Regions from separate parts of the Planctobacterium sp. AWH2_060 genome, predicted to be linked through region 1. Evidence: predicted binding sites of a transcription regulator. Region 1 holds the regulator's gene; each other region holds the start of a gene.
The links. The regulator sigma-54, encoded in region 1, starts transcription at its own class of promoters, with help from an activator protein. The targets are predictions, from matches to a motif close to GTTGGCACGNNNNTNGNNT.
Positions count from the first base shown of each region.

Region 1 (10,350 bases):
GGCAGCTCTTGTTTTAATCTCAGGTAGCGCAGGATAACTTCTACACTGACTTCCGGACGCAGAGTGATGGTGTCGGTATTCATGATGAATCCCGCAGTACCTTCACCATAAGACAAAGCTTGCTCAGCACGGGCTCTGTCCATGCTGTCCATCGACTCAAGGACATCCTGAACCATTCTGTCTGGCAGACCATGCAGCATTTCTGCAAGGTCGTCGGTGTCCATGTCTTCCAGTGCATCGGCAAGCTTTTCGGGCACCATTTCCCGCATGATGCCATTACGCACATCTTCAGACAGTTCTTCTAAAACGTCGCCGTGATAGTCGGTGTCGATGAGTTTCCACAGCAGCGAACGATTGCGCACCGGGGTGGATTCAAGCAGTAGTGCCACATCCGCCGGGGGAATGCTGTGCAGCATTTTGCGTACGTGCACAAACAAGCCATTACTGAGGGCATCGTTAATGGCATCCAGTTGCGTGGTTACATATTCCTGTTCCAGTTTGTTTTGTTCCATTAGCACGCTCCTTTGAAGATAAGAGTCAGCTTAATGGTTGCCCTGTGAAAGTGAGCTGGCTGGATAAATGGAAACTTAGATGCGCAATTGAGAGCTGTGATAAGGGTGTAGAAAGCTGTACCGATCCCGGCTAAATCGTTAGTTTGCAGATTTAGGTAAGGTGTTCCCGGCACTAATCGACACTCCTTATTTATACGATGAACTGATTTCCATTAACAACCTGACGGTCCTATACAGATTAGCGTTCTGTATACTCAGGTCATTGGTATTGTTCGTTTATTATAGTTTATAGCAATAAGTGGCTGCTGGATATCTACTAATGAAACAAATCACAATCCAGGTTTAAATATTGTGAAACACTACTCAGCTTCGTTAAAGCGGGCGGAAAACAGAGCTGATACGGCTTCTAATGCTGGTTCAGCATCAGCGCCTTCACAAATGACTTTCACTTGTTTGTTTTGTGAGCCTTCCAACATCATCAATCCCAATACGCTGTCGGCAGAGGCACTTTTGCCATCTTTATGCAGCATAATGGTCGCGGAAAATGATGCGGCCAGCTTCACCAATTCGGTGGCGGCTCTGGCGTGAAGACCTAATTTATTGGTGATGGTTAGCGTTCGTTCTGCTTTATTCACTCGTCCAGATCTCGGTGTCTGATTTGTACGTCAGGGTGGGAAACTGAAAAATAGTTGGCCAGCGTTTCGGCAATAAACACTGAGCGGTGCTGACCACCGGTACAGCCTATGGCGACAGTAACATAACTGCGGTTGTTTCTTTCAAGGTGGGGTAGCCAGGTTTCTATCAGGTTTTGGAACTGTCCAACCACTTTATTTACTATGGGCTGTGCTGTCAGGTACTGTGCTACCGGCGCGTCTTTTCCTGAATAGGGTTTGAGTTCTGGTATCCAGTGTGGGTTGGGTAAAAAGCGAACATCAAAAACATAGTCTGCGTCTTTCGGAATACCATTTTTAAAGCCAAAGGACTCAAATACCAGCACCAGGCGTGAGGACTTCTTACCTAAAATTCGTTCCCGCACCAGCTCGGCCAATTGATGAATCGACAGTTTATCGGTATCAATATGCAGGTCTGCTCTTTCGTAGATCGGAACCAATAACTCTCGTTCCTTAACGATGGCATCTGCCAGGGAAATATTGTTTTTAGACAACGGATGCAGACGACGGGTTTCGCTGTAGCGTTTCACCAGAATATCATCACTGGCATCCAGGTAGATGATGGTGAGATCCGTTTTATTGGGCAGAAAATCGAGATTTTCAGTGAGCTGCTCGGGATCTTTAGGCAAGTTTCGCACGTCGATACTGACGGCAATCTGGTCGTATTCACTGACAACCGCGTGGGTCAGTGTTGGTAACATGCTAACCGGAAGGTTATCTACACAATAATAACCAAGATCTTCCAGTGCCCTCAATACCACAGACTTTCCTGAGCCGGACCGTCCGCTGATCACAATTAGTTTCATACCAGTGCTTCATATAATGCGTTGTCTGAATGGCAATTGCGAATTACTTTGGTGACCTCTTTGTCACTGAGTTTTTGAGCTATACGGGCGAGAGTTTGCAAGTGCCCCTCGGTTTGCTCAACGGGTACCAAAATCGCAAAAAATATATCAACAGGTTGATTGTCGATTGCGTCAAATTCTATACCAGGCGAGCAGGTGAGTACAATAGCCAAAGGACTACTCAGACCTTCAACCCGACCGTGGGGGATAGCAATGCCATTGCCGATGCCGGTGCTGCCCATCTTTTCGCGACAAAGCAGACTGTTCAGCACATCTTCTTCGGTCAGTTCGCTGAGTTTTTCGCTGGCGACTAAGCTGATGATTTGCAATGCGCGTTTTTTGCTGGTGATGGGGACTGCACAGCGCGTGCAGTCCTGAGAAAGGATGTCTTTGATTTCCATCCCTTATTAAACTCCCTTAATGGCTCTTGAGCTTTTCTTTATGCTTGATTACCTGCCTGTCGAGCTTGTCGATGAGGGAGTCGATGGCGGCGTACATGTCTCTGTGTTCAGAGGTGGCAAAAACCTCGCCACCGTCAAGGTGTAAAGTTGCTTCAGCTTTTTGATTGAGTTTTTCAACGTTTAAGATGACATATACATTGTTTATGTGATCAAAATGTCGTTCCAGCTTTGTGAATTTTGTATCGACATAATCGCGAAGAGAATCGGTGATTTCGACGTGATGACCTGATAAGTTTATTTGCATAATTGGTCGTCCTTCTGTAGGGAAGTCTATAACAGACTCTTACGTTGGTTAGATGGAGGAATCGAGAGTGATTCCCGGTATTTTGCAATGGTTCGCCGGGCTACCATAATGCCTTGGTCGGCTAACAATTGCGCAATTTTGCTATCACTCAGTGGCTTGGCTTGATTCTCAGCTGCCACCAATTTCTTAATCAATGCCCGGATGGCCGTGGAGGAACACTCACCACCATTTTCCGTGGCCACATGACTGGAAAAGAAGTATTTAAGCTCAAAAATACCCCGTGGCGTATGCATGTACTTTTGAGTGGTCACACGGGAAATTGTGGACTCGTGCATATCTACCATTTCAGCGACGTCGTTGAGTACCATGGGTTTCATCATTTCCGGACCATGCTCAAAGAAACCGTGTTGTTGCTGCACAATACAATTGGCAACTTTTAGCAAGGTTTCGTTGCGGCTTTCAATGCTTTTGATAAACCACTTGGCTTCCTGCATGTGTGAGCGAATAAACTGTCCATCAGCACTGTTTTTGCTGCCCCGACTCATGGCCGCGTACTGCTGATTAATATTCAGCTTAGGCACGGCATCGGGGTTGAGTTCCACAATCCAGCGACCGGATTTCTTCATCACTGATACATCAGGAATGACATAATCTGGCTCTTTATTGTTTAATGTGGCACCTGGATGAGGATTCAAGGTTTGCAGCAGTTTTAGCACTTCTTTTAACTGCTCTTCGCGCAGTTTTGATTTTCTGATCAGGGTGCGAAAATCCTTTGCCATCAGCAGATCGGAAAAGTCGCACAACAGTGATTTTGCTTCCTTCAACCAGGGGGTGTCATTGGGGTATTGTCCTAACTGAACCAGCAAACATTCTTGCGGAGTCAGTGAGCCTGAGCCCAGAGGATCGAAGTGCTGAATGCGTTTTCTGACACATTCTACTTCGTCCAGTTCAATTTCTTCGTCGTTGAGGCTTTCGAGAATTTCTTCTACCGACATCCTCAGATAGCCGGATTCGTCGATAGAATCGATGATCGCAAGCGCGATGGCTTCGTCGGTTTCACTGAAAGGGGTTAAATGCAATTGCCACAGCAAATGGTCCTGAATGGATTCGCTGGTTTCGCCCTGATATACCTGGTCGTCATCCGGACCCACTCCGCCTGATGAAGCGGGCGCTGAAGAGGCGCTGTAATATTCGTCCCAGGTGCTGTCTATGGGAAGCTCGTCTGGTAAGTCGTTTTTCTCCAGAGCATCGCTGGAGTCCATGCCATCGGAACCACTGAATTCGTTGTCGCTGTCGGCGCCATTCAATTCTGCTGATTTAGGCTCTTTTAATAACTCTAGCCCTTCATCGCTACTGGATTCGGTATTTTCATCCACTTCCAGCAGAGGGTTTGCGTCCAGCGCGTCCTGAATTTCTTGTTGCAGGTCGAGCGTCGACAGTTGCAGCAGGCGAATAGCTTGCTGCAATTGAGGGGTCATTGTTAGCTGTTGGCTAAATTTTAGTTGTAAAGACGGCTTCATTAAAAATGGTAGTTTCCGACTCCAGTGCTCAGGGTAATTGTGCCCCAATCAATAGATTATTGTTAGTGTTACTATAGCCTGAATTGCTCACCCAGGTATACATCTCTTACTTGCTGATTTGCTAAAACTGTTTCTGGTTCGCCTTCTGCGATTACCTGACCATGACTGACAATATAGGCCTGTTCACATACGTCCAGAGTTTCTCTTACATTGTGGTCAGTGATCAATACCCCAATTCCTCTGTCTCGCAAATGATGAATGATCTTCTTTATATCATTAACAGAAATTGGGTCAACGCCTGCGAAGGGTTCATCCAACAAAATAAATTGTGGATTGGCTGCCAAAGCGCGGGCAATTTCTACTCTGCGCCGCTCACCACCGGACAGACTCATTCCTAAATTATGTCGAATGTGATTTAAATTAAACTCATCCAGCAATTCGTCTGCCAGCTCTTCCCGTTGCTCATTGTCCAGTTCTTTGCGCATTTGCAAAATAGCCATCAGGTTTTGAAAAACACTGAGTTTTCTGAATATTGAAGATTCCTGTGGCAGGTAGCCAATGCCGTGTCGAGCGCGAACGTGCATGGGTTGTAGGGTTAGCTGATGCTGGTCGATGAAAATCTCGCCCTTGTCTAAAGGTACGAGACCCACAATCATATAAAAGGTGGTGGTTTTACCTGCGCCGTTAGGACCGAGCAAGCCGACTATCTGGCCGGTGCTGACTTCGATGCTGACATCGCGCACTACCTGACGACTTTTATAGGATTTTGCCAGATTATTCGCGTATAACGTGGGCACTGAAATGGTTTTCCTTGTTGGGTTGCGCGTTAATTTTTATCGTCGGTCTGAAAAACGGTAGTCACTCTTCCATCGGCTTCGTTACTACCTGCGATCAATTGTTCTTTCTCTAAATTAAAGCTGATCTTTTCACCTTTCACCATACTGGTGTCCTGATAAAGTTCTGCAGCACCATTTAGCTCTAAGGTGCGAAACTCGACCACGTAGCGGATTTCTTCGGCTTTGGCAGTGATCTTACTGCCATCATCCATGGTTTGCGAATACACAGCAGGCTTGCCCAAGGCAATAAAAATTTCTTTGCCTTTGCCCGCTTCAGCGGACACTCTCACTTCGTCGGCATTGATAGACAGGGTGCCCTGACGCACATGAACGTCTTCTTTAAATACCGAAGTTTTGCGCTTACCATCCACGAACTGAGACTTTGAATCAACCTCAATCGGAAGTTTAAAGTCGTCTTTGCCTGCCCAAACCGGAAATGAAAGCAGCACGCACAGGCTGCTAATGGGCAACAGGTTGTTGATAAATCGTTTTAACATGGTCTTTTAGTTCCAATTTTCGGGTCAGCAGATTGACAGTTAACCCGTTGCTTTCTATCACAAAATCCGGACCTGTTATGGTGACGGGATTATTTGATTTGGCGGTCTTGTTGAGCAAATCAATTTCGACAAAGCTGGTTTCGATAGTTTGTACAAAATCATCCTGATTAAGGCTTTTGATAAGGACATTTTGCTCAAGTTCAATACGTTGGTCGCTATATAGCGTTCCTTCTTTGGCAACTATTTGCCAGGGAGACTCGGTTTCATCGGTGTAAATGGTGTATTCCGGGTTCTCAAACAGGGTAAAACCCAAAATATCATAATGTTCCATGGAAGAGGCAAAAACCTCGTGGTTGACGCTGCCAGAGTCGTTGTACAAAGTACTTTTCATATTGCGGGCCTGATAATTGGGATTCCAGGCTTCGGGCGTGTCATCAATGGCTTGCGGCGTGTTGTCATCGGCAATCATGTTGACATAAAGCGCCAGCAACACAATAAACAATAAGCCAATGCTGATATGAATGCGGCTCATACGCTACTCGCCAGTATTCCTTGTAATTTTCCCTGACTCAATAAAATCAAATCACATAGCTCTCTGACGCAACCGAATCCTCCGGAAACCTTAGTTTGATAATTACACAAGGCCAGCACTGTCGGGTGGGCATCTGCGGGCGCTACTTTGATTGCGGATAATTCAAACATGCCAGTGTCGGGCAGATCGTCGCCAATCGATGCCGTGGCCTGTGGCGGGATATTCAATTGAGACTGCAACTTTTGCAGGGCTGTTTTTTTCTGCTCTTCACCCTGAATAATATGCCTAACCCCCAACGCTGAAAAACGGTCGGACACTATCTTAGACTTACGACCAGTAATAATGGCAACCTCAACTCCGGCGGCCATTAGCGCTTTCAGGCCGTAACCGTCTTTGGTGTGAAAGGCTTTGAGCTCTTCGCCTTGATTGCCCATGTAAATACGACCATCACTAAAGACACCATCAACATCACAAGCGAGTAGTTTTATCTGTTGCATTTGCTCCAGAAGCGATTTTTGCAGGTCACCATATAGGGTTTGAACTTTACTCATTACACAACCCCTGACTTGATCATGTCTAACATATTAAGCGCGCCAATAGGGCGTTGCTCCTCGTCCACCACTATAAGTCCGCTTATGTTGCGACTTTCCATTTGGCTGAGAGCTTCTGCTACTAGCATGTCTTTGCGAGCCGTGTAGCAGTTTTTAGTCATGACTTCGTTAATAATAGTGGCATGGACGTCTTTTCTGGCATCGATGACTCTACGCAAGTCGCCATCGGTAAATACGCCAAGTAGTTTTCCCTGCTCATCTACTATACCAGCCAGGCCCAGGCTTTTTTGGGTGATTACCATTAGGGTATCCCGCACTGTGCTGCCGGATTGCACCACAGGCACCCGATCGCCGGTGTGCATGATGTCTTCCAGTTTCAGCAGTAGCTTTTTACCCAGCGAACCACTGGGATGGGATAAGGCGAATTCTTCAGCGGTAAAGTTCTTAGCATCCAGCAGGGCAATGGCCAGTGCGTCGCCCAAAACCAAAGTGACACTGGTACTGGAGGTAGGAGCCAAACCTAATGAGCAGGCTTCCTGTGGAACGGCAATGGACAGGTGAATGTCGGCATAACGGCCCATCGCAGATTCCGCAGAACGGGTCATTGCGATGATTTTAATACCGAGTCTTTTTACCACTGGCAACAGAGATACCACTTCAGAAGTTTCTCCGGAATTGGAGATTGCCAGTAAAACATCGTCTTTACTGAGCATGCCCAGGTCACCGTGACCGGCTTCGCCCGGGTGCATAAAAAAGGCCGGGGTGCCTGTACTGGCCAAGGTGGCGGCAATCTTGTTGGCTATATGTCCGGATTTGCCCATGCCGGTTACGACCACCTTGCCCTTACAGCCCATCATTAACTGACAGGCCTGCACAAAGTGTTCATCAAAGGCATTTTTGAGATTCTGGATTGCTTCCAGCTCAATCTCCAATACCCGATTAGCAGAGGAAATGAGCTGTGTGGTATCAACTTTCATTGCAATCAGACTCACTTAAGCGACAAATAAATAGGTGATGTAACCCAGGTAACCGGCCACCAGGACACCACCTTCCCAGCGGGTTATTTTGCGCACACCGCGTAAACCGAAACTGAATAGTAACAGCAGAACCGTGAACACCAGCATTACGTGAATATCGCGATTCGCCGCATTGGCATCGATAAGACCCGGTGCAATAAGGCCTGGCATAGCCATTACCGCCAGGATGTTAAAGATATTTGAGCCGATGATATTGCCCAACGCCATATCGTCCTCGCCTTTCAACACGCCAGCAATACTGGCTGCGAGTTCTGGCAGGCTGGTACCAATAGCGATTATGGTCAGGCCAATCATCAGTTCGCTCATGCCGAAGTATCTTGCAATATCCACCGCGGATACCACCATAATGTCGGCACTCACCGGCAATAACACCATGCCCACAATAACCCAAAAAATAGCTTTGTGAGTGGGTACGTCGGAGGGAATTTCTTCTTCTGTATCTGTGCCAAAGGGATCTTTGCGATCTGCTTGTATCGATAACCAGGTCAGGCCACCAATGGTGACAAAAAACAGGATCATCAAAGAAATACCTTCAGCGCGACTCAAACTCAGGTCGGCCAAAAACCAGGCCGCAGTGAGAGATACAATCAGCAAAATGGGCATTTCCCGACGAATTGTTCCTGAGCTGACCATCAAGGGCTTGAATAATGCCGTTAAACCCAACACCAGACCAATGTTGGTAATATTGGAGCCAATGGCATTACCTACAGCCGTATCAGCGTTACCCGCCATTGAGGCTGTTGCAGATACCATGATTTCTGGCGCAGAAGAACCCATGGCTACAATGGTCATGCCAATCACCATCGGAGAAATTCCGAAATTCTTGGCCATGGCAGAAGCGCCGTAAACGAACCTGTCAGCACTCCAGCTAAGTAGCGCAAGTCCAACTATAAAAAGGGCAATATCTGTCAGCATGAATAAAAATCGTTCTTCAGTTTGAAATGTAGTGACAAGGGAATGACTCTATAATGGGTACAACTTTAAAAGTTTAAACTATTTGAGCCCTATTGTTGAAGTAAGTTCGCCAAATAGCTGGACCTGCTGCTTTTTAATGTACAATATTTGTGCTAAATAGTGGAAGTTTTGATGCAGAAGCCCTTTGTCGTTCTGGCTTGAGCATTCACTATATCCCAGTTTCAGGTCGAACCTTAACCCGAACTGGTTGCGTCGATGAATTCTTGTAGGTTGGAATTTATTCCGACGACGTTTTTTAATTAAGCACCTCTGCCTTACCATAATCTAAAGATGACACCCCAGGGCGATATCGCGAATGTTTTTTGAGCAGTATTCGAAAATAGCCTGCACCATCCGAAGCAAAAAGCTAATTAATTTAGATTTACCCTGGAGTATTGAGGAGGGACTATTAACCAACCAGATCCCTTAGTTGAGTTTGCTGTCAGGTAGACTTTTTTCGGCGCCGCAGTTTAATTCAATCACTATCCTTTGATTGAAGTCATTGTCGGAGCGCCGACAGCGCCTTAAGGGGACGGGGCTGCGCCCCCCTTAAGAATCCCCCGCAGCCCCTGACGCGCAAAAACATAAACTTCGTCATCAGAAGTAAATCTAAAGGTGACACCCATATTAATTTGGTTGAATATCCAGCCATTGTTGTGTTCGAAGACAATTCGTATCAGGCCCTTTCGCGAAATAAGCCGAAACCGCAGATAAAACCTGAAGATGGGCAACAAGGATGTATTTGTAGGTCTGACTTCAGTCAGACACCATTGCTGGCTTTTAGCATCTTCGTTGGACTAAAGTCCAACCTACCTATTATCTACGAAGGTGCTGCGCTGAAGGCTTATGTATTCTCGCGCCAAGGGCAAAAGGGGGTTTTAGGGGATCGCCCCTAAGAAATAAGCCACTATATAGAGCTGCAATTAGCCATTGTGATAAAGCTGGGCAACGCAATTTCCAAAAGGCAATATTGTTGAGTTTGACGGTAGAACCAAATTTATTTCCGCAACCACTGTGTTCTATAAAAAATACTGTAAAACGCTAAAAGCCCATTAGATTGACCAGCCGCTCAAAGCTAAAAAAATCTCTCGTAGCCCCAGACTTTTTGTTTCGTAAAAATAGAATATATCTTGTTACTTTTTGATTTTGTTTTGAGTCCTTGAAACTTCGTAAAATAGGACCTATATCGGGGCATCTGATAAAATCTGCAGAAACCTATTCGAATTAACTGAATATCATTGTTACACACTGATACATACAGCTTTACAGCCTACTGACACAATAAGGCTCGAAATTGCAGTATAATCTAAAAAAGTATTCCGTGGACGGATCGTGATAAGGAATTGAGCGGCGCTCTGAACAGCACACTATGAAAAATCTGGTAGAAATTAAAAATCTGACTTTCAGTCGTGGTGATCGCACGATTTATCACGATATCAGCATGTCGATACCCGAGGGGAAAACCACGGCGATTATGGGCCCCAGCGGAATCGGTAAAACCACCATGCTGCGTTTAATCGGTGGTCAGCTCAAGCCTGATAGTGGTGATGTGTTATTTGATGGCAAGTCTATCCCGTCTATGAATCGGGCGCAGCTGTATGCCTGTCGACGCGATATGAGTATGTTATTTCAAAGTGGTGCGTTGTTTACCGAAATGTCGGTTTTCGACAATGTAGCTTTTCCTTTAAGA
Region 1 covers NZ_JBSWTG010000001.1:4,503,651-4,514,000, forward strand. Annotated here, with positions in the region: gene mgtE (magnesium transporter) at 1-512, opposite strand, end outside; gene ACXAD8_RS19355 (HPr family phosphocarrier protein) at 872-1,147, opposite strand; gene rapZ (RNase adapter RapZ) at 1,144-1,989, opposite strand; gene ptsN (PTS IIA-like nitrogen regulatory protein PtsN) at 1,986-2,429, opposite strand; gene hpf (ribosome hibernation promoting factor) at 2,446-2,733, opposite strand; gene ACXAD8_RS19375 (RNA polymerase factor sigma-54) at 2,760-4,253, opposite strand; gene lptB (LPS export ABC transporter ATP-binding protein) at 4,325-5,050, opposite strand; gene lptA (lipopolysaccharide transport periplasmic protein LptA) at 5,080-5,586, opposite strand; gene lptC (LPS export ABC transporter periplasmic protein LptC) at 5,549-6,118, opposite strand; gene kdsC (3-deoxy-manno-octulosonate-8-phosphatase KdsC) at 6,115-6,669, opposite strand; gene ACXAD8_RS19400 (KpsF/GutQ family sugar-phosphate isomerase) at 6,669-7,646, opposite strand; gene ACXAD8_RS19405 (calcium/sodium antiporter) at 7,662-8,621, opposite strand; gene ACXAD8_RS19410 (ATP-binding cassette domain-containing protein) at 10,030-10,350, shown strand, end outside.

Region 2 (10,350 bases), 2.1 Mb from region 1:
GGCTGCTACTGTGGTGGATTGCGGTACCTGCGATTGCAGTTCTTTTATTTTAGATAGAATACGTTGCGTCATAGCATCCGGCCGGAAAAGTTATTTGGACTCTCTTTCTTTGAGCCCCTGCTCTAGCAAAAACTTATCCAGGGTTTCGCGCACGCGACGCTCAATTGAGACATCTACCGCATTGGAGTCGGTGATAATTTCACATCCGCCTTGTGACTGACCAACACTTTCCACCAGGATCCAGTTGTGCTGCTGAATTTCTTCATCGGAGAAATGCTGTTTTACCAAATTCAAGTCGTCCGGATGCAAATGGATCTGATAACCATTTTCTCTGATTGGCAGAACCTTTAGGCCTGATTTCAGGGCTTCAAAAATAATATTTTCGTTGAGTTGTACTTCGGTGCGGATCACCGAGCGAGCCAGCGCCACAGCCAATTGCGTCAACTCCTTTTCCAGTTCGGTTTCCACCAAAGTCAAAGGCTCCTGCAACGAGGCATTCAATGACTGCCAGGCTTCCATCTGCTGCTGAATAATTTCGCGTCCTTCCTGCAAACCTTCATTAAGACCTTGCTCATAACCTTGTTTTTGGCCTTCTTCGATGCCTTTGGCCAGACCTTCTTCATGACCTTTTAACTGGCCTTCATCCAGTCCCTGTAAAAAACCTTCTTCGTAAGCCGCTTTGCGGATGGCTTCAATTTCTTCCGCCGTCGGTGGCAAAATTTCTTCTTCTTCCTCTGGCGGCTCCCACTTCCAGTCAGAAGTTTTGTTCAGCGCATTACTTTCGCTTTTGAATTTTGACGTAGGATCCTCAATATAAGGGACTTCAAGGGCTTTAAACTCTTCGCCTTGCTCCTTATCGACAAAATTAACCATTTCACACCACCACTAATTGATTACAGGAATTCTTCGCCGCCACCGCCGCCAAGCATAATTTCACCGGCGTCAGCCAATCTTCTGGCCACTGACAGGATTTCTTTCTGTGCTGTTTCCACTTCACTAATACGCACAGGTCCCAGTGCCTCCAAATCATCCAGCAGCATTTCAGCGGCACGTTTGGACATATTACTGGCGATTTTATCGCGCAAGCCTTCATCAGCACCTTTGATGGCTTTGATCAACACGTCTTGCTGTACTTCACGCAAGATTGCCTGAATGGCCCTGTCGTCCACATCGGCCAGGTTATCAAATACGAACATCAGATCCTGAATTTGCTGACTCATTTCCTCGTCCTGCTCACGGATGGCATCCATTAGCTGACCTTCTATGTTGGTATCCAGGTAGTTCATAATATCTGCGGCAGATTTCAGGCCGCCCATTTTTGCTGCCTGCGTACCCGCCTGACCAGCGAACTGTTTCTCCATGATTTCGTTCAGCTCTTGCAATGCCGCTGGTTGTACTTCTTCCAGATTGGCGATACGCATCATCAAATCGAGGCGTACTTTTTCCGGGAACTGAGACATGATTTCAGCAGATTGCTCTGGATCCAGATAGGCTAATACGATGGTCTGGATCTGCGGGTGTTCATTACGGATAATACCCGCGACCTGTTTGGAATCCATCCATTTCAATGAATCCAGACCTTTAGCTCCACCGCCCACCAGTATCTGGTCTATCAGATTAGCGGCTTTGTCTTCACCTAAGGCAGCTGTCAGGGCTTTCTTCACAAAGTCATGACTGTGGAAACCGATAGTACTGAAGTTTTGAATCTCTTCGATAAAATGCTTGTGCACCGCTGTAATCTTACCCTGGGTCATATCATCCATGGTGGCCATAGCCTGACCCAGCTTTTGCACCTGCTTGGGTTCCATGTGTTTCAGGATTTGCGCCGCATCTTCCTCGGAGAGACTGAGAAGCAAAATTGCAGCCTTCTCAACCCCTTCCAGTTTACCTACGTCGTAGCCAATTTCTTCTGCTTCTTCTGCCATAATTTATTCGTCCAGCATCAACCAGCTACGCACCACCTGCGCAGACAGTTCTGGTTCATTAGCGACCAATGCACGTACTGCTTTGAGCACATCTTCATCTTTATGCAGGTCTGGCAACATCAAGGAACCATCTGCGGCAAAGCCTACTGCATCTTCATCAAACTCCTGAGTTAACATAGTGATGGTTTCATCACCCAAGTCAAGACTTTGATCTACATTGAACTCTTCTTGTTCAGTGGTATCTTCTGGGTAAATCAGACGTTTCAGCATCGGACGAACGATAGCCAGAATCAATACAATGATAATTAAGCCACCCATAATCAATTTTAGTGCACGCATTGCCCAAGGCTGTTCCCATAACGGAATTTCTTTTTCCAGACCGGTATCAATGCGACTAAATGGAATGGTAACCACTTCTAATGAATCGCCACGGGTGACATCAAAACCAATACCGCCCTGCAACAGACGACGCAGATTTAAAAGCTCTTGCTGTGAGCGCGGCTCACTGGTTTCGTTACCCTCAGCATCGGTAGACTGCTTGTAATCTACAGCCACTGAAACACTCAAACGACGGATCACACCAGTCTGTTGCTTGGTGTGGCTAATGGTGGTGTCCAGTTCAAAATTACGTGTGGCTTCTTTATGAGTTCTGCCTGGTGAAGTTCTGGTGGAATTTGCACCGGCATTGTTCTGTGGAATATTGGCATCCAGCGGAGGCTGGTTGGTCAATGCACCGGGTACACCGGCAATCACGCTGCCGACGCTGTTCTCTTCGACTGTCATCTCACTGCGCACGGCGGGTAAATCTGGGTTATAACGCTTTTGGGTTTGCTCAGTGGAAGTAAAATCCATGCTGACATCCACCTGAGAGGTGTAGTTGCCCAGCCCTAAAACCGGGATCAAAATTGAATCTATTTTACCCTGATATTCCGCTTCACGCTGCTTTACAATTTCAAACTCTTTTCTGGAACGTGCCGAAATAGAATCTTGTGAGCCAGAATTTAACAAGCGGCCATTACTGTCAGTAACGGTTACACGGTCAGGGTCAATGGTTTCTACGGCTGACGCCACCATATCCACAATAGCATCGACTTCTTCGCTATTTAAAATGGCACCGCGACGCATAGTAATAACAACGGTAGCACTGCCACGAGATTGTTTACGGGCAAATACATTTTCTCGAGGCATCGCCAATAAAACTTTGGCTTTACTTACGTTGGCCATGTCTTCAATGGTACGGGCGATTTGCTGCTCGCGGGCATGTTTCAGGCGCTCTTTTTCGACCCGTTGGCTGACACCAAACCCCATGTCCTGCATGATAATGTCTGTACCAGAATCCGGAGCCTGAGACAGTCCCTGTCTGGCCAGAGACAACTTAATGGCCTCATATTGGTCTTCTGGTACCAAAATAGTGTTGCCTTCCAATTGATAGGGGATTTGAGCAACATCTAAATGATCCAGAGTCTGGATCAGCTCATCAGTGGGAAGTTTAGCCAGCGGACGATAATCAGGCTCTTGTGCCCAAATCACGATGAAGATGGCAATTGCCACACATATCACCAAGGCCACCACCAGGATAATCTGGCGCAACATATCAACGCTGCCCAATGCATCCATAAAGCCGGATTTCTGTTCTGCCGATTCCATGTCCAGGTTATCGCCTGGTACGGTTAAGTCTGTAGTTGCGTCAGCCATTTGTTATTGCTCCGTTATACCGGCATTTGCATGATTTGCTTATAAGCTTCCATTACTTTGTTGCGCACCTGAACGGTCGCCTCAAAAGCAATGCCTGATTTCTCTTTGGCCACCATGACATCCGCCAGGCTTAATGTGGTATCACCCATTTCAAACCGGTTGGCCAACTCTTTGCCATGCAGCTGCATTTCATTAACACCATTGATGGCTGAACTGAGCATGTCGGCAAAGTTTTCACGGGAAGGATTGGTTTGCAAGTCTACAGAGGGCGTCAGCTCAGTTTTCGTTTGAGCCGCCAGCATTTGCATTTCTCTGTATAAGGAATCTGCTTTGATATCCATCACTCTCTCCAGGAATCTGTCACTTTGACAATTTCCCTTTTTAAAGCAATGATGATGCCAATAATGTTTTATTGTTATTTAACAGTAGGTTAAGCGTTGAGACAGATGATTTTGACAGTACTACAGGCATGGCAAAACCGCCAGTGACAGAAAAATGTCACCGGAAGTTTAGATATGTAAATAGGTGTTTTATTAAGCCGGAAGGTCGATACCCATTTCCCGCATTTTTGCCAGTTTATAGCGCAAGGTTCTGGGACTAATCCCCAATTTTTCGGCTACATCCTTGCGCTTGCCATTGCAGGAAATCAGCATTTCCAGAATGATTTGATTTTCCTGTTGTTTAAGTTCCTGTCCCAATAAGTCGCTATTTTGCGGCTCTGGCTCTACCGAAGAAGCCAGTTCCATGTTGTGGACATGATTGTCCAGCATCAGTTCGTGCTCAGTGATGAGATTTCCGTCACATAATATTAATGCTCTTTGAATTACATTCTCCAGTTCCCTGACATTTCCCGGCCAGGGGTGCTGCAAAAGCTTTTGCCTGGCGGTAAAACTGATATCCGGTATGCGATATCCCTGACGTAGCGCGTGTCGCTCCACCAGGTGCTCAGCCAAGGGGACAATATCTCCAACTCGCTCATTGAGCGGTATCCAGTGCAGCGGAAAGACATTCAAGCGATAATAGAGATCTTCCCTGAACTGACCGTTTTGCACCGCCTGCATCAGGTCCCGGTTACTGGTGGCAATCACACGCACATCCAGTTTAATGGTTTTGCGACTGCCCAGGCGCTCTACTTCCCGCTCCTGCAGTACCCGCAATAGCTTGGCCTGTAACCCCAAATCCATTTCTGTCACTTCATCCAGCATAATGGTGCCTTGCTGGGCTTGCTCAAATTTACCTATAGAGGTTTGTAACGCGCCGGTAAAGGCCCCCTTTTCATATCCGAATAAGGTGGCTTCCAACATGTTCTCAGGAATGGCAGCACAATTAATGGCCACAAAAGGACCGTCGGCTCTGCTACTCTGTTCGTGAATATACCGCCCAAGCACTTCTTTACCCGAACCACTTGGCCCTAAAACCATCACGGTTGCATCTGTTTTCGCCACTCGCTGTGCCAGTTGCAACAATCGTTGACTCGCTTCATCACCCACCACGGGTTTGAAACCATCCTCGGATTGCGCCGGAGCATAGCGGGCAATCAGGTTTAACAACACATCTGGCTCAAAGGGTTTAGCGATATAGTCCGTTGCCCCGGATTGCATCGCAGTCACAGCATCATCTATTTGAGCATAGGCTGTCATTAATATGACGGGAAGATTTGGAAACTTATTTCTGACCACCTGCAACAGTTGAATACCAGACATACCGGTCATTTGAATATCGCTGACAATCAAATCCACTTTAACCTCATTAATGCGGGAGATAGCCGATTTAGCGCAATCACATACAACGACTTTATAACCACCCAATTCCAGGGTGTCATAAAGTGCTTCCCGCAATCCCTGGTCGTCTTCCACCAGCATTACACATTTCTGGTTCATGCGAATTCTCCTGTCGTATTTACGGGTGTCGTTGTCTCTGATTGTCTTGATTGAACTTCATCGCTTTCACTGGTTTTAACAAACAGTGTTACCGGGAAGCGCAGCGTAAAGCAGGCTCCGCCTTCAATATTATTGCTCACTTTTACCTGCCCTTTGTGGCTTGTCATGACTGCCCGCACCACCGCCAAACCTAGCCCTGTGCCCTGAGTCCGAGTGGTATAAAAAGGTTCAAATATCTTTTCTGGTTCTTTGCCTGAGATACCTGGGCCGTTATCTGAAACCAACAACTCCAGCCAGGAGTCATTTTGGTTAAGCTTGATATCAATTTGGGTTGCTCCCAGGGATTGGGCATTTTGCAATAAGTTGTTTATGGCACCCGAAATGGCGGTTGGATTGCCATGGAGCACACAATTACCAATCGATGCCTCAAAATTAATCTTGAAAGGCTGCTCTGGTTTTTCTTCCACAGAGTCACGCGCTAGTTGTCTACAAAGGGCTATGAGATCAACTTTTTCAATAATGGCTTCGCTACCACTTTTAGCAAACAGCAACATATCGTTAATCTGCTTTTCCAGGTCCTTAAGGCGGGTAACAAGCTTTTCACTGAATCTTATCTGTTTAGCGTCTGCTAGCCCGGTGGACTGCAAGTTTCTGGCATAGAGTAAAGCTGCCGAAAGCGGAGTTCGTAATTGATGCGCCAGAGAGGCCATCATTTTGCCCAACGAACTTAAGCGATGCATGTGACTGACTTTCGCTTGTAACGCCCGGGTTTCTGTCAGGTCAGTTAAGTGAATCAATTGCCCGGGTATCCCAGAGATTTTAGATATGGAAAACTTTACCTTACGCCCACTGACCAATGAGACTTCAAGGCCATCATCTTTTTGAGGTACGAAATAATGACGAATAACTTCGCGCCATGGCATGGCGTGAATATCTTTCTGAAAGAGCTTCCTGGCGGCTTTATTTGCCAACTCTACAGCGCCCATGCGATTGATAAACACAATTCCGGCAGGGATAGCCTGAAAGGCCGCGCGTAATTCATCAGACAGGCAAGCACCAGAATCAGTTAATGATTCAAAGCTTAAAGCGCCGGCCTGACCGGACTGTGGAATATAACCTGACTGAATGTTGTTCACCTGCATGTCAAAAAAAAGTCATTAAAAAACATGACCATGCAATGCACAGGTTGTGCCAACTATTAATCAGTTTTAAATCAGAAGCTTAGAGGAGGTATAAAATTATTTTAAGCAGTGAGAAAGGTTAATGATGGAGTCAATTTCTTGTCAATATAGCGAAGCAGCCTGGTTTTCAGAGCTGCTTGGCAATATTGTATTTGCGCATTTTTTCCACCAGGGTTGTGCGCCGCATACCTAAAAATTCAGCAGAGCGGGCCACCACCCAGTCGTGCTGATCCAAGGCTTGGGTTATCATATTCACTTCAAGATCCGACAAGTATTCTTTCAGGTTTACCCCTTCAGCCGGTAAATCAGGATCGGTAAATCGCCCGTTTTCGTTAGTAGCATCCATTGCGTCTTCTTCGTCGTAGTCCTCACCATCATCGCTGAACAAACTATTCAGAGCTTCGCGCTCTAACAATTCTTCGGGATACTCAGGATTAAACTCTTCAACAGAAATGTGTTGATACTTAATGGGGAGATCTTTGACGTCCACTACCTGATTAGGACAAAGAATAGTGAGTCGTTCTACCAAATTGGACAGCTCGCGTACGTTACCTGCCCACTTATGCTCCATCAGTGAAGCCAGGGCCTCTTCGGTAAACTTAATACTTTTATTAGCTTCGTTTTCGAAGCGGGATACCAGCTCTTGCATTAACAGTGGTATATCTTCTTTTCTTTCTCTGAGTGCAGGACTATCGATCGGGAAAACATTTAATCGATAAAACAAGTCTTCACGAAACTTGCCAGCTTCAATCATATCTTCCAGATTGCGATGGGTGGCTGCAACAATGCGAACATTACATGGTATCGGCTTGGTACCGCCAACCCTTTCGTAGGTTCTTTCCTGTAATACACGAAGTAGCTTAACCTGCATCTGCAGTGGCATATCACCTATTTCATCCAAAAACAGCGTGCCACCTTCGGCCAACTCAAAACGCCCCTTTCGAGCGCTAACGGCGCCAGTAAAGGCACCTTTTTCGTGACCGAATAATTCACTTTCCAATAGTTCGCCTGGGATTGCACCACAGTTAACAGGAATAAAAGGACCGTCTTTACGTTGTGATAAAAAATGAACGTTTCTGGCTACCACTTCTTTACCTGTGCCGGACTCTCCCAGTACAAGTACATTGGCATCAGTAGGAGCAACTTGTTCTATCATACGACGCACATTCTGAATTTCCTGGCTTTTACCCACCAGACTTCTGAATAATTTAGTTTTTTGGGTGCTTTTATTTTGCCCCGGCTTACGGCGCACGTATTCCTGACAACGATGTAATAACTTAGTCAAAACAGGATAAGTAATGGGTTCTTCCAATAAGCCCATAACATTAGGAATAGACACCAGCTTTTCTGAATTGCCTACTGCGATAAAAGGAAAAGCGGGAAATTTTTCAATAACATCGGAAGCCAGCTCGCCAGCATCACCATCGATCAGTACAGCATCTAATGCCGCTTCGCGTTTCAACGTTGCTATTGCCTGTTCAAAACTGGCAGTCTCAGCTTGATCACCTAAAAAGCTGATCACGGTGGAAAGATTATTTCGTCTGGACTCTTGCGAACTTATAACCAGAATGCGACTCATTGAAAATCCGTAATACCGATAATGTTATTATTGCTTTTTGCTTAGTTTGCTTCTGATCGCGAAGACTTTCAAGTAAGTAGATGAAATATCTACATTATAAGTAACAAAATAAACAAAAAGACGTATAAAAAGCATACCCGCATGGTATTTCTGGGGCTATAAGACATAAGTATGAAAAAGGCGCTGAACGCGCCTTTATGAATTTTGGATAGTAAACCAACCGATGGTTACCCCAGTAGGGATAGTACCTGGCTTTGTTGCTGGTTAGATTGTGCCTGCACCGCAATATTAGCCTGACTCAGAATGTTGTTCGCTGCAAGGTCAGCTGTTGCCTGAGCAAAGTCCGTATCCTGAATCCGACTGCGCGCAGCGGCTTCGTTTACGGTTGATTCAGTTAACTGACGGGCGGTACTTTCAAAACGATTTTGAATCGCACCAAACTCAGCTCTGTTGCTACCTACGGTTTCAACAGCGTCATCTGCAGAATCTAACGCCGCTTGAGCACCAGGCTGAGTACTGATATCTGCACTTAAAATACCAGACAACGCACTGCCTAAATCCCGGGTGTTTACACCGATAGTCTGACCTGCCTGAGATCCCGACTGAAAATTAATGGTACTGTCAGCAGTAAATAGCTGGTTGCCATTAAAGTCAGTATTCTCCAGGGTACTACGGATATTATCCTGCAGTTGTGTGACTTCTTGCTGCAATGCGCTGCGATCTGCATCGGTCAATAAGCCATTGCCCGCCTGAATCGACAGTTCTCGGATACGATTAACATCATTGGTGACTCCGGATAATGCCGCATCGCCAACCTGTGCTAATGAAATACCATCATAAACATTGTTTAACGCCTGCTGGGTACCGCCAATCTCGCTAGTGAGACGGTCAATAATCTGCTGTGCCGCCGCACCATCAGACGCACTATTAATCTGACGACCACTGGCCAGACGCTCTAAAAGATTGTTTTGTCGCTCCTGCACCTGCTGTAATATCGAGTTGCCGGAATTATTTGAGACTATGCCTACCATACATACCTCCTATACCTCACCATTAAGCATAGCAGAAAATGCTCATATGTTAACCACATTTATTGTGAAAGGGTTATCAATTTAAACATCACTGCAACAGAACGACATAAATAGATGTTGAATCAGTAAATTTCTTAATTTACGCCTAACTAGACTAATTTCAGGCAGAATAATAAAATCAGGCTAAAGAACAACAAAATCATGTCGTTACACAAATGGTGGTAAGCATGAAAATAAATAAATGAAAAAAGATAAAATTGCTATTATCGGTCTCGGGTATGTCGGCCTACCACTTGCTGTAGCTTTTGCTGAAAAGTATTCCGTAACTGGTTTCGATACATCCTCCAGACGCATCAAAGAGCTTGCATCGGGTTTCGATAGAAACAGAGAATTTTCTGAAGCAGCTCTAAATACAAGTTCTCTGACTTTTAGTCAAAACCCTTCTGACCTGGCAACCTCGAACATATACATTGTAACCGTTCCAACCCCCATATATTCTGACCACAAACCTGACCTGACGTTTCTGAAACAAGCATCGATACAGGTAGCGAAATATCTACAAAAAGGGGACATGGTGATTTTTGAGTCTACGGTGTACCCAGGCGTTACTGAAGACGAGTGTTTACCTCTCTTAGAGGAACACTCACAACTCAGTGTTAATGTTGATTTTGGTTTGGGTTACAGTCCAGAGCGGATTAATCCGGGTGACAAAAACAGAAACCTTACAAATATCACCAAAGTCACATCTGGCTCAAACCAGTACTGGGCAAAACGAATTGATGCAATCTACAAAGATATTATAGCTGCTGGTACTCATTTGGCCCCGTCGATCAAAGTAGCAGAGGCTGCGAAAGTGATCGAAAACACTCAAAGAGATCTTAATATTGCGTTAGTAAACCAGCTGGCCCAACTATTCTCCATATTAGAAATAGACACAAAATCAGTACTTGATGCAGCTAAGACAAAATGGAATTTTTTGCCGTTTCACCCCGGTTTGGTAGGAGGTCATTGCATAGGTGTTGATCCATATTATTTGTGCCACAAAGCGGAAACGGTAGG
Region 2 covers NZ_JBSWTG010000001.1:2,358,109-2,368,458, forward strand. Annotated here, with positions in the region: gene fliI (flagellar protein export ATPase FliI) at 1-72, opposite strand, end outside; gene fliH (flagellar assembly protein FliH) at 91-873, opposite strand; gene fliG (flagellar motor switch protein FliG) at 894-1,925, opposite strand; gene fliF (flagellar basal-body MS-ring/collar protein FliF) at 1,929-3,620, opposite strand; gene fliE (flagellar hook-basal body complex protein FliE) at 3,635-3,961, opposite strand; gene ACXAD8_RS10045 (sigma-54-dependent transcriptional regulator) at 4,154-5,500, opposite strand; gene ACXAD8_RS10050 (sensor histidine kinase) at 5,497-6,642, opposite strand; gene ACXAD8_RS10055 (sigma-54 dependent transcriptional regulator) at 6,809-8,260, opposite strand; gene ACXAD8_RS10060 (flagellin N-terminal helical domain-containing protein) at 8,488-9,291, opposite strand; gene ACXAD8_RS10065 (nucleotide sugar dehydrogenase) at 9,533-10,350, shown strand, end outside.
Region 2: a site for sigma-54 is predicted at 4,005-4,023, ahead of fliE (flagellar hook-basal body complex protein FliE). Genes of this name have one in related genera too.

Region 3 (10,350 bases), 2.1 Mb from region 1:
TAGATCAGTTTCTTTTTTAGTGTCAAAAAACCGCTGCTACCTAGACAAAAACGATTGTTATGCCATGTGTTAGCAGGATGTATACCATTGTTGTTATACAAATCAGGATAATTTAGCTGAGCTGGCAGAAAACTTGCTTTGTGTTGTTATCAAAAATTCAATGTCAATATTTTAACTGTCATTGATAGCAATAGTGTCGGCTGATTAATCCGGCTGAGCAATACTTAGGTGAGTTATTATGCGTAAATTAGTTAACAGGCTTGATCAGGTACTGGTAGTTGGTGCACTGGCCTTTGGTATTTCTGGATGCAAATCACTGGAAGCCATTTACTACGATGACAAACAGGTAGAGTGGGAGTATGTGCAGCCTGAATCTTATCCGGTATTGACAGCTGTGGGATACGCGCCCATCAGTTCTCAAATGGGCGGTAATGATTCCGTCAAAATGCTGATGGCCATCAAAGCGTCGAAGTTGGATGCCTACAAAGAGTTAGCAGAACAAGTGTATGGACAGCGAATTGATACCGAACAGTCACTAGCGAACCTGGTGTTGAGGGATAATGATTTAAAAGCTTCAGTTGAAGGTGTTATTCGCGGGGCCGAGGTGGTCAAATCCTATCCGGTCGGTGATGATGTTTACGCCACCGAGCTTTCTCTGGATTTCCAGAAAGTTTACGACATTTACCTGTCAACGGCGCGACCAAGAAAGGTTAAAGAAGTGATTTATTATTAATCACCTTCATTCCTTGAAAAGTATTCCATTTTAAAAGCCTCCTGTTTTGGAGGTTTTTTTTGGGGTTGTATTCAGAGATCGAGTTTATTACTGACGAATGTGCTAGATAACTAATTAGGCATTGTTGGAATACAAAAAAGAACTAAGAAAAGATAAGGGATTAAGCTTTCACGCCGCTGCCCAGCATTCCGCCCTGGGTTTTACCTTTGTTGGTGTAGGTCATGGATTCTTTATTGCGCGTTGCCAGCATAACATTGCGCAAATGCTGTAAGCGGATCTGGTTTTTCTCGACGGCCAGCGCATTAACATCGGTCTGATGTTGGCATTGTAATAACAGGGCTTTGCCGTTTTCAGCTAACTGCTGTTGTTCTTCTGAAAGTCCACCAGATGATGATTTTTCTGATTTTAACAGCTGATCATTCTCAGCGATTTTTTCCAGAAGCTCTGACTTCTCATTAACCAATGTCAGCAGACCATCAGCATTACGGGCAACAATTAATTCCAGCTCGTCGTCAAGCTTTTCTTTCAGAGCCTGCAGCAATGAAATTTGTTGTGTAAGTGCTTTAGTCATGTCTGACATTCATTAGCCTTTAGATAAACCAAACAGCTCAGACTCGGCTTTAGAGATCTTAGAAGCCAATTGCTCTGCGTCGATCTTATATGAACCGTTTTGAATTGCTGCTTTAAGTTTGTCAACTTTGTCCTGGTTTACAGGTGCATCACTGCCTTTCTTTTGCACATTTGCAAGCTGTTGCGCAGACTGAGTCAAGGACACTGAATCCTGACGCGGAGTCGCAGCAGCAGTGTTTGCCTGTTGTGCTGTATTTGCATTCTGGCCTTGTTGAGTCTGCTGCTGGTTGAGTCGTTGACTCTCCAACTGCGGTTTCTGGCCAGCACCGTTTACATTGTTAATAGCCATGATTAAATTCCAATACTTTTGATACCCTCAGTTAGTGTATCGGCATTGACACAGTTAACTTTAATAAAAATCCTACAATATCGCTTTTTTTTTGTGCATCGGATATCAATGATTTAAGTGTAATCCATGAGCACCAAAAAGTCTCTACAAAATCAATAACTTCATGGGGTCAGAGTTGTTGAAAGCAAACTGCAAATCTGCAAGTTTCAACAACTCTGACCCCATGAAAAAGAGACGAATCAGATATGCACCTTAACTTCGTTGACATTAGCGACTTGTGCTTCAATTTGTTTCTTGGAGCGGCGATTTTTCACTGATATAGTATCGCCAATGTTACCGTCCTGAAGCGCTATGCCGCTGGTTTTAATTTCCAGACCGCTCAGTTTAGCGGTAATTACTATAGCATCGCCTTTACAGACAAAGCATAACATGTTTGCTGTAACCGGGCTGCCATCACGCGTCCGGCGTTTTAATCTGGCTCCGATAACTTGGCTTTTATCGCTAAATGTGCCGCCACGTAAACGGCGTTTATCAATCTTCTCGATAGTTAAATTACTTTCTGTTAGCAGAGTACCAGGTGAAATCGTGTCTGACACAACAACCACTTCCTGCATTTCAGTAACCTGTGCACTCATGTAGTAAAACCAGCCGTTGCTGGGGCAACTGATTTTCACTGTGATATTGGATTGCTGCAAAGACTGTGTACTGCTACTAGCAACCAGATCAACAGGGCAAACTGGTATGTGTACTCGCTCATCGACGTCGCGGATCGTTATCTCGACATCATTGATGTTTTCTACGTCAGCGTTTTGATAAACGTAAATTTCAGCGGTCTCTTTGACCAGGTCATGCATTAAATGTTTTTCTTGCGCAGCCGCTATATTGGTTGTTATAAACCATCCCACTAGGGAAAGTTTTAGAGTTTTCTTGATGTTGGCGAAATTTTTCATGTTCACTTTCTTCCAATTTGGCTATGCTTAAAGACAATTTCTAAAAACATTAGACAGCGTCAAAAAAATAACGCTGTGCGGATAAATTTCAATCACGTGATTTAGATAATCAAATATCGTGCCTGATTGGATTAATTAGAGGTGCTATATGGCGGGAATTTTAGATTCTGTAAACCAACGAACTCAGCTGGTGGGTCAAAATCGACTTGAGTTACTGCTGTTCAAGTTGAATAACCGGCAACGCTACGGCATAAACGTATTTAAAGTAAGAGAAGTACTGCAATGCCCGCCACTCACTTCGATGCCAAAACTCAATGCGCTGGTGCGCGGTGTGGCGCACATTCGGGGGCAAACCATTTCTGTTATTGATATGAGCATGGCCACTGGCGGCAGAAAAATTGAAGATATCAAAAACAGCTTTATTGTCATTGCAGAATATAACCGTTCTGTTCAGGGCTTTTTGGTGGGATCAGTAGAACGCATCATTAACATCAACTGGGAAGCGATATTACCACCGCCAGAAGGTGCGGGAAAAGCGAGCTATTTAACAGCTGTAACAGAGGTTGATGGTGAGCTGATTGAAATTCTCGATGTGGAAAAAATACTCAATGAGATAGCCCCGGCCAGAGAAGTGGTTAGAGATGACATGGTGGAAGAATTGGCCAAGCACGATGCCAGTCTGGATAACAAAATTATTTTTATCGCCGACGATTCTTCTGTAGCACGCAGTCAGGTTAAGAAGGCGTTGTCGTCTCTTGGCCTTGAGATTGAAGCGGCAAAAGATGGTCGCGAAGCCCTTGAGCGATTAAAAGAGATTGCATCTGAAACCGGCGATGTTACCGACAAAGTTGGGGTCATTGTCAGTGATATTGAAATGCCTGAGATGGATGGCTATACCCTGACAGCTGAAATTAAAAGTACGCCGGAGTTGGCCAAGTTACATGTTGTGTTGCACACATCTTTAAGTGGGGTGTTCAACCAGGCCATGGTTAAGAAAGTTGGGGCTGATGATTTTATCGCAAAATTTCACCCAGATGAATTGGCCACTGCAGTTAAAAAATGGCTGGATAAATCTGCTACGGAATAATGGTCGGTGGTAAATAAAACCTTAAGTGAAGACGATTATACGCTATTCAGTGAGTTTCTGGAGCGCTGTTGCGGCATCGTTTTGGGCCCCAATAAGCAGTATCTGGTGCGTAGTCGTCTGGCACCATTAATGCGCAAATATGAAGAGCCGTCTCTCAGTCAGGTGGTTAATGATATTATTAATGGTCGCAATCGCGGTTTACGCGATGATGCGATTGATGCCATGACCACCAATGAAACCCTGTGGTTCAGGGATCGCTATCCATTTGAACTGCTCAATAAAGAGCTGTTTGCTAAATTTGCTGATAATCGCCAGCCAATAAAGATATGGTGCGCTGCTGCGTCATCTGGACAGGAGCCATACTCAATCGCGATGGCGGCGGCAGAATATCAAAAACAAAACAGTCGGTTTCCAGGCGTGCAGATAACTGGAACAGATTTGTCTACAGAAATGCTAAAGAAATGCAAAGACGCCACTTATGATAACCTTTCGTTGTCGCGAGGCTTATCCGATGAACGCAAACGCCATTTTTTTGAAGACACGCCAGAAGGCAATAAGCGCATCAAGCCGGAAATAACCCGGATGGTCAATTTCCGTCAACTCAATCTGTTGGACAGCTATGCAAATCTTGGCCGCTTCGATATGGTGTTTTGCCGCAATGTGTTGATTTACTTCGCACCGGAAGTAAAGAGTGCCATTTTACAAAAGATTGCCACGGTACTGAATAAAGATGGTGTACTGTTCTTGGGTGCGTCTGAATCCATGGCGGGGCTCTCTTCTGATTTTAACATGATCCGCTGCAACCCCGGACTTTACTATACCCGCAAGTGATCCGGTACAGCTATTGATTGGCTGAGTAAACAGCTAAATGCAACTGACTCAGTTCAGTATTCCGAAATAAATATCTTCATAATCTCATTTTTGGCATGTGCCTTGCTTTGACTTCACCGTAAGTTTTTTGACGCTGTGGAGAAAAATCATGGCCATCAGTTTAGACAAGTTAACCGCATTGCATCATCGCGCTGTGTCTGTTCGGCAGGATCGGATGGAGCTGATCGCCGGTAATCTGGCGAATCAAAATACGCCTGGTTATAAGGCCCGCGATATTAATTTTCAGGAAGCTATGAAAAGTGCATCGTACGAACAACGCATGCATTTGAACCGTACTTCCAGTGGGCACATCGAAGGCCAGATGCAAAGTGACCGCTTGATCACCTTTCGGGTACCTACACAACCTGATACCGGCGATGGCAACACAGTTGAAGCGCAGATTGAAAAGAACTCTTTCCTGGATAATGGCCTGCGTTATCAGGCCAGTCTGCAGTTCTTGGATGGCAAGTTTAAAGGTATGAAAAAAGCACTGACCGGAGGGCAGCAATAATGAGTTTATTTAATGTCATGGATATTGCATCCTCAGGCATGCATGCAGAAGGTATCCGTTTAAATACCACCGCCAGTAATGTGGCTAATGCTAACAGCGTCAGTTCCTCGTACGGCGAGACCTATAAGGCCAGACATGCGGTGTTTGCCGCCGAGATGAAAAACGCCACTGACGCACAATCGCCTCTTGGGACAAAAGTTAATGTTCTCGGTGTAGTGGAAAGTCAAAAGCCACTGCAAATGGAATATTCACCGAATCACCCCATGGCCAACGAAGATGGCTACATATTTAAACCCAACGTCAATGTTGTGGAATCCATGGCGGATATGTTATCCGCATCTAAAGCTTATGAAGCGAATGTTCAGGTGGCAGATACCACAAAACGTATCTTTCGTCGGGTCATGATGCTGGGACAGGGTCGATAGGAGAATAATATGGACGCTATCAGTGACAGAATATTGAATGATGGTCTCTATTGGCAGGAAGAAAGTGTTCCTGTTGCCGATCCAAACGCCAATTCTCAATTAACTCAGGAAGACTTCTTTTCATTGTTAACAGAACAACTGGCGATGCAGGATCCCACCAAACCGGTAGATAACGACCAGATGGTGGCGCAGATGACCAGTTTTACTATGGCTGACAGTTTATCGCAGCTAAACGATAAATTTGATGAGTTTGCTGCTTCCATGAATTCCAATCAGGCCTTACAGGCAACCAGTTTGATTGGACAAACCGTGTTAACCGAATCCAGTGTAGGTACTACCTGGCAGGATGGCGCTGTTAGTGGTGCCATTATCGCTGATGCGCCTGTAGAGGACATGAAAATTCAGATCCTTAACGAGTACGGCGAGGTTGTACGGGAAATTGACGGCGGCAATCACGATGCCGGGGCAATCTCCTTTGGTTGGGATGGCACTGACGCTGATGGTAATCACATGCCACGCGGAAAATACAAAGTAGAAGCTACGGGCACGGTTGATGGCTTGAACACGCAACTGAATGTGCAGATGAATGCCCAGGTGACCGGAACAGCGGTTGCCGCTGAAAATGTTAAAGATATGAAAATCATCATAGAAGATAACATTGGCCAAGTGTTGCGCACCATTGATGTGGGTAGCCAACAGGCAGGTAATATCGAGTTTGGCTGGGACGGTACTGACGACGCAGGCAATATCCTGCCGCCCGGATCCTACAAAATAAAAATAGAGGGTGAGGTGAATGGTCAAACAGAATCTATCCCTTATGGAATTAATCGAAGAGTTGAAAGCGTCAGCCTGGCAGGTGCCGGTACATCTGGCGTGGTACTCAATCTGGCGGGTGATGAGAGTATCCGCCTATCAGATATTATAAATGTCGGCTAATTAACAGGAGAACGAGCAATGTCATTTAATATAGCCCTGAGTGGTGTCGCTGCCGCTCAAAAAGATCTGGATACCACGGCAAACAACATTGCCAATGTTAACACCGTGGGATTCAAAGAATCACGTGCCGAATTTGGTGATGTATTTGCATCGTCTCTACTCGGCGGCGGTCGTACTAAAGTGGGGGACGGTGTAGTGACACAAGAAGTTGCCCAACAGTTTAGCCAGGGGAGCTTGCAGTTTACTAACACTGCGCTGGATTTGGCGATAACGGGTAACGGCTTTTTTGTTACTGTACCGGATATTGCATCTCAGGATTTTACCTATACCCGAGCAGGTCAGTTTAAACTGGATGAAGATAACTTTGTGGTTAACTCTCAAGGTGACAACCTGTTAGGCTTCCCGGTTAATAGTGATGGTACATCATCTTCTATCGCGCTGAGTACTGCCGAACCGGTACAAATACCTGATTCATCTGGTAATCCATCGCCCACGTCAGAGGTCGATTTAAGAATGAACCTGCCAGCGGGTGATCCGGCACTTGATCCAAATGATTTTAATCCCAACGACACGAACACCTACAACGCTTCCACATCAATAACGGTATATGATTCACTAGGTGAATCCCATATTCAGACTTTTTATTTCATCAAAGATGAAAACGCGGCTGGTAATGAATGGTTAGTTGTCACATCTGTGGATGGTGAATTTTACGACTACACCAACCCGGATGGAACAGTACCCGCTGATCCAACTGGCCCAAATGCTGGACCTGTAGCAGGTGTTGATCAGAATTATGTTGGATTTGGTCAAACCTTGACCGGACCCAACGACACACCAGGAACCACCGGTGTTTGGGGAACAAGACTTGTTTTTAATTCCAGCGGTGACTTCACTGAGATACAGGCCGCAGATGGCAGTTCTTTGCCAACAGGGACGGCAGGTGATATTTTGTTACCAACTACAGTTCAACTGACAGGACTGACTTCTGGGGCTGATACTGCTCAAACACTAGCAATCAACTTCAATTTAGATACTAACGGAATTGGCGATAACGAACCCACCCAATTTGCGTCTTCTTTTGAAGTGACCTCGCTGGAACAGGATGGTTTGCCCGTTGGCCGATTAACCGGTATTGATATCGGTCCTGATGGTCTGGTACGTGCCACCTTCTCTAATGGTACATCAGAGCCCATCAGCCGTATTGCGTTAGCGCGCTTTTCTAACGAACAGGGACTGACCCAAAACGGTAACGCTTCCTGGAAAGAGAGTATCTTGTCCGGCGAAGCCCTGGCCGGTGAGGCTACCACTGGTACTTTCGGTGATATCAATTCTTCAGCTTTGGAGCAATCCAACGTGAATCTGACAACCGAGTTGATTGATATGATCATTGCTCAACGAAACTTCCAGGCCAACTCTCGAGCCCTGGAAATCAACAATGCACTGAATCAAACCATTTTGGGTATCCGATAAGAAATCTATGGTTTCTCGTTTAAGGCCACTTTTCAGTGGCCTTTCTTTTTCCTTCTAATCGTTCTCATGGCACGAATCCTGCTTTTATTCTGTTAAGTTAATAACAGGTCAAATAACTGTCATGGATAAAATGCTTTATATTGCCGCGCAAGGTGCTTCACAAGACCTTCTGGCAAGTGCGGTGCGAGCCAATAACCTGGCTAATGCGCAAACAACCGGTTTCAAAGCGATGATGCAACAGGCGCGTGCCATGCCGGCATTCGGCGACGGTTTGCCGACGCGGGTTTTTGCCATGACGGAAAGTCCGGCTAATCGTTACGATCCTGGCGCTATGGTGCAAACTAATCGCGATCTGGATATTGCCGTTGAAGGCAATGGCTGGTTTGCCGTTTTAGATAAAAATGGCGGTGAAGCTTACTCCCGAAACGGAAGTCTGCAAATGGGGACCAATGGTGAGTTGCTGGATACCCGGGGTAACCAGATTGTTGGTGAAGCCGGTCCGATTTTTCTGCCTATTCCACTTTCAAACGTCAACGTTGCACAAGACGGTACCATTTCTGTTCGTCCTCAGGGAGCGCCAGCCAATGTGTTGGAGCCAGTAGGGCGTATTAAATTAGTCAAACCGGACCTGAATAATCTGGAACGCAGCCAGGATGGATTGTTCCGCTTGCCGGATGGAGAGCAGGCTGACCAGGATTTGACGGTAGGTATCCGAACCGGCTTTCTGGAAGCCAGTAATGTAAATCCGATTGAGGAAATGATGGGCATCATTCAGTCGCAACGCCATTACGAGATGCAGGTCAAGTTTATGAAGCAGGCTGAAGAAATCGACCAACGCGGAACCCGACTAATGATGATTATGTAGTGTGCTATCACTGCATGGTATGTAAAAGTTTTTATGTATTTAAGAAAGCACAAGGCTTTCAAACTAAATGAGGAGGTGATTTATGCACCCGGCATTATGGATTAGTAAAACAGGATTAGATGCGGCGCAAACTGATGTGTCGGTTATTTCCAACAACCTGGCCAACGCCAGTACGGTGGGATTTAAGAAAGACAGGGCTATTTTTGAAGATCTGCTCTATCAGAATATTAATCAGCCGGGTGGTCGTTCATCTGCGGATACCGAATTACCATCAGGTTTGATGGTGGGCGCGGGCAGTAAAGTAGTCGCAACGCAAAAAGCGCATACTCAGGGCAATATGTTGACCACAGAAAATTCGCTGGATATGTCAGTTCAGGGGCGGGGCTTTTTTGAAATACTGCAACCCGACGGTTCGATTGCCTATACCCGAAATGGACAGTTCACCTTAGATGATACTGGACAGATCGTCACACCTGGTGCCGGTTTTCAGTTACAGCCAGCTATTACTATTCCTGAAGATGCTCAGCAAATAACCATTTCTCAAGACGGTGAAGTATCCGTGCAGGTGCGGGGGCAGGCAGCGCCAACCATAGTTGGTCAGCTCAATATTTCCGACTTTGTTAATTCAGCGGGTTTACAACCCATCGGACAAAACCTGTATGTGGAAACTGCGGCCAGTGGTGCACCTATTCAGGGGGTACCGGGCTTAAATGGCTTGGGTACGATTCAGCAGGGCGCCTTAGAAACATCAAATGTTAACGTGACCGAAGAGTTAGTTAACCTGATAGAAAGTCAGCGCTTGTATGAAATGAACTCCAAAGTGATTTCAGCCGTGGACCAGATGTTAGGTCAGGTAATTCAGCAACTTTAGTGGTGGTGTAGCATGAAAAGTCTAATTAAAAAATTAGCATTTACGGCTTCGTTTGTGACTGTGCTGACTGCTTGTCAGTCAACGGTTCCGGTGGACCCTCGTCCAAATGATCCCTTCTTCGCCCCAGTTGTTCCTGAGATGCCGGTGGAGCAGATTTCTAACGATGGCTCTATTTTTAATGCCATGCATGCGAACAGCCTGTATTCCGATGCCAAAGGCCGTCGCATTGGCGACATTATTACCGTGATCCTACGCGAAAATACTTCAGCAACAAAATCCGCCAGCACCACGTTAGAGCGTGAATCTGAAATTGATTTTGACCCTATTACAGGCCCAGGTGGCGGTAATTTAAATCTGGGCTTTGGTGGCGATTTTCAGCTTGATTTGGGGTCTACCAATGAATTCGAAGGGGATGCTTCAGCAAACCAGAGCAATAATTTGACGGGTAATATTTCGGTTACCGTCGTACAGGTTATGCCTAACAATAATTTAATAATTCGCGGTGAGAAGTGGTTGACCTTAAATAATGGTGATGAATACATCCGTCTCACCGGTATTGTCAGACCGGCCGACATAAACCCGGCAAATGAAGTGCTTTCTTCCAAAATTGCCAATGCCCGAATTCAGTACAGTGGAACAGGTAGTTTCTCCCAGGTGCAACAACAAGGTTGGCTTGGCAAGTTCTTTGCATCAACCTGGTGGCCCTTTTA
Region 3 covers NZ_JBSWTG010000001.1:2,442,925-2,453,274, reverse strand. Annotated here, with positions in the region: gene ACXAD8_RS10480 (LPP20 family lipoprotein) at 239-733, shown strand; gene flgN (flagellar export chaperone FlgN) at 894-1,304, opposite strand; gene flgM (flagellar biosynthesis anti-sigma factor FlgM) at 1,317-1,652, opposite strand; gene flgA (flagellar basal body P-ring formation chaperone FlgA) at 1,892-2,602, opposite strand; gene ACXAD8_RS10460 (chemotaxis protein CheV) at 2,751-3,689, shown strand; gene ACXAD8_RS10455 (CheR family methyltransferase) at 3,696-4,520, shown strand; gene flgB (flagellar basal body rod protein FlgB) at 4,669-5,070, shown strand; gene flgC (flagellar basal body rod protein FlgC) at 5,070-5,495, shown strand; gene ACXAD8_RS10440 (FlgD immunoglobulin-like domain containing protein) at 5,505-6,431, shown strand; gene flgE (flagellar hook protein FlgE) at 6,450-7,904, shown strand; gene ACXAD8_RS10430 (flagellar basal body rod protein FlgF) at 8,026-8,769, shown strand; gene flgG (flagellar basal-body rod protein FlgG) at 8,852-9,640, shown strand; gene flgH (flagellar basal body L-ring protein FlgH) at 9,653-10,350, shown strand, end outside.
Region 3: a site for sigma-54 is predicted at 2,710-2,728, ahead of flgA (flagellar basal body P-ring formation chaperone FlgA). Genes of this name have one in related genera too.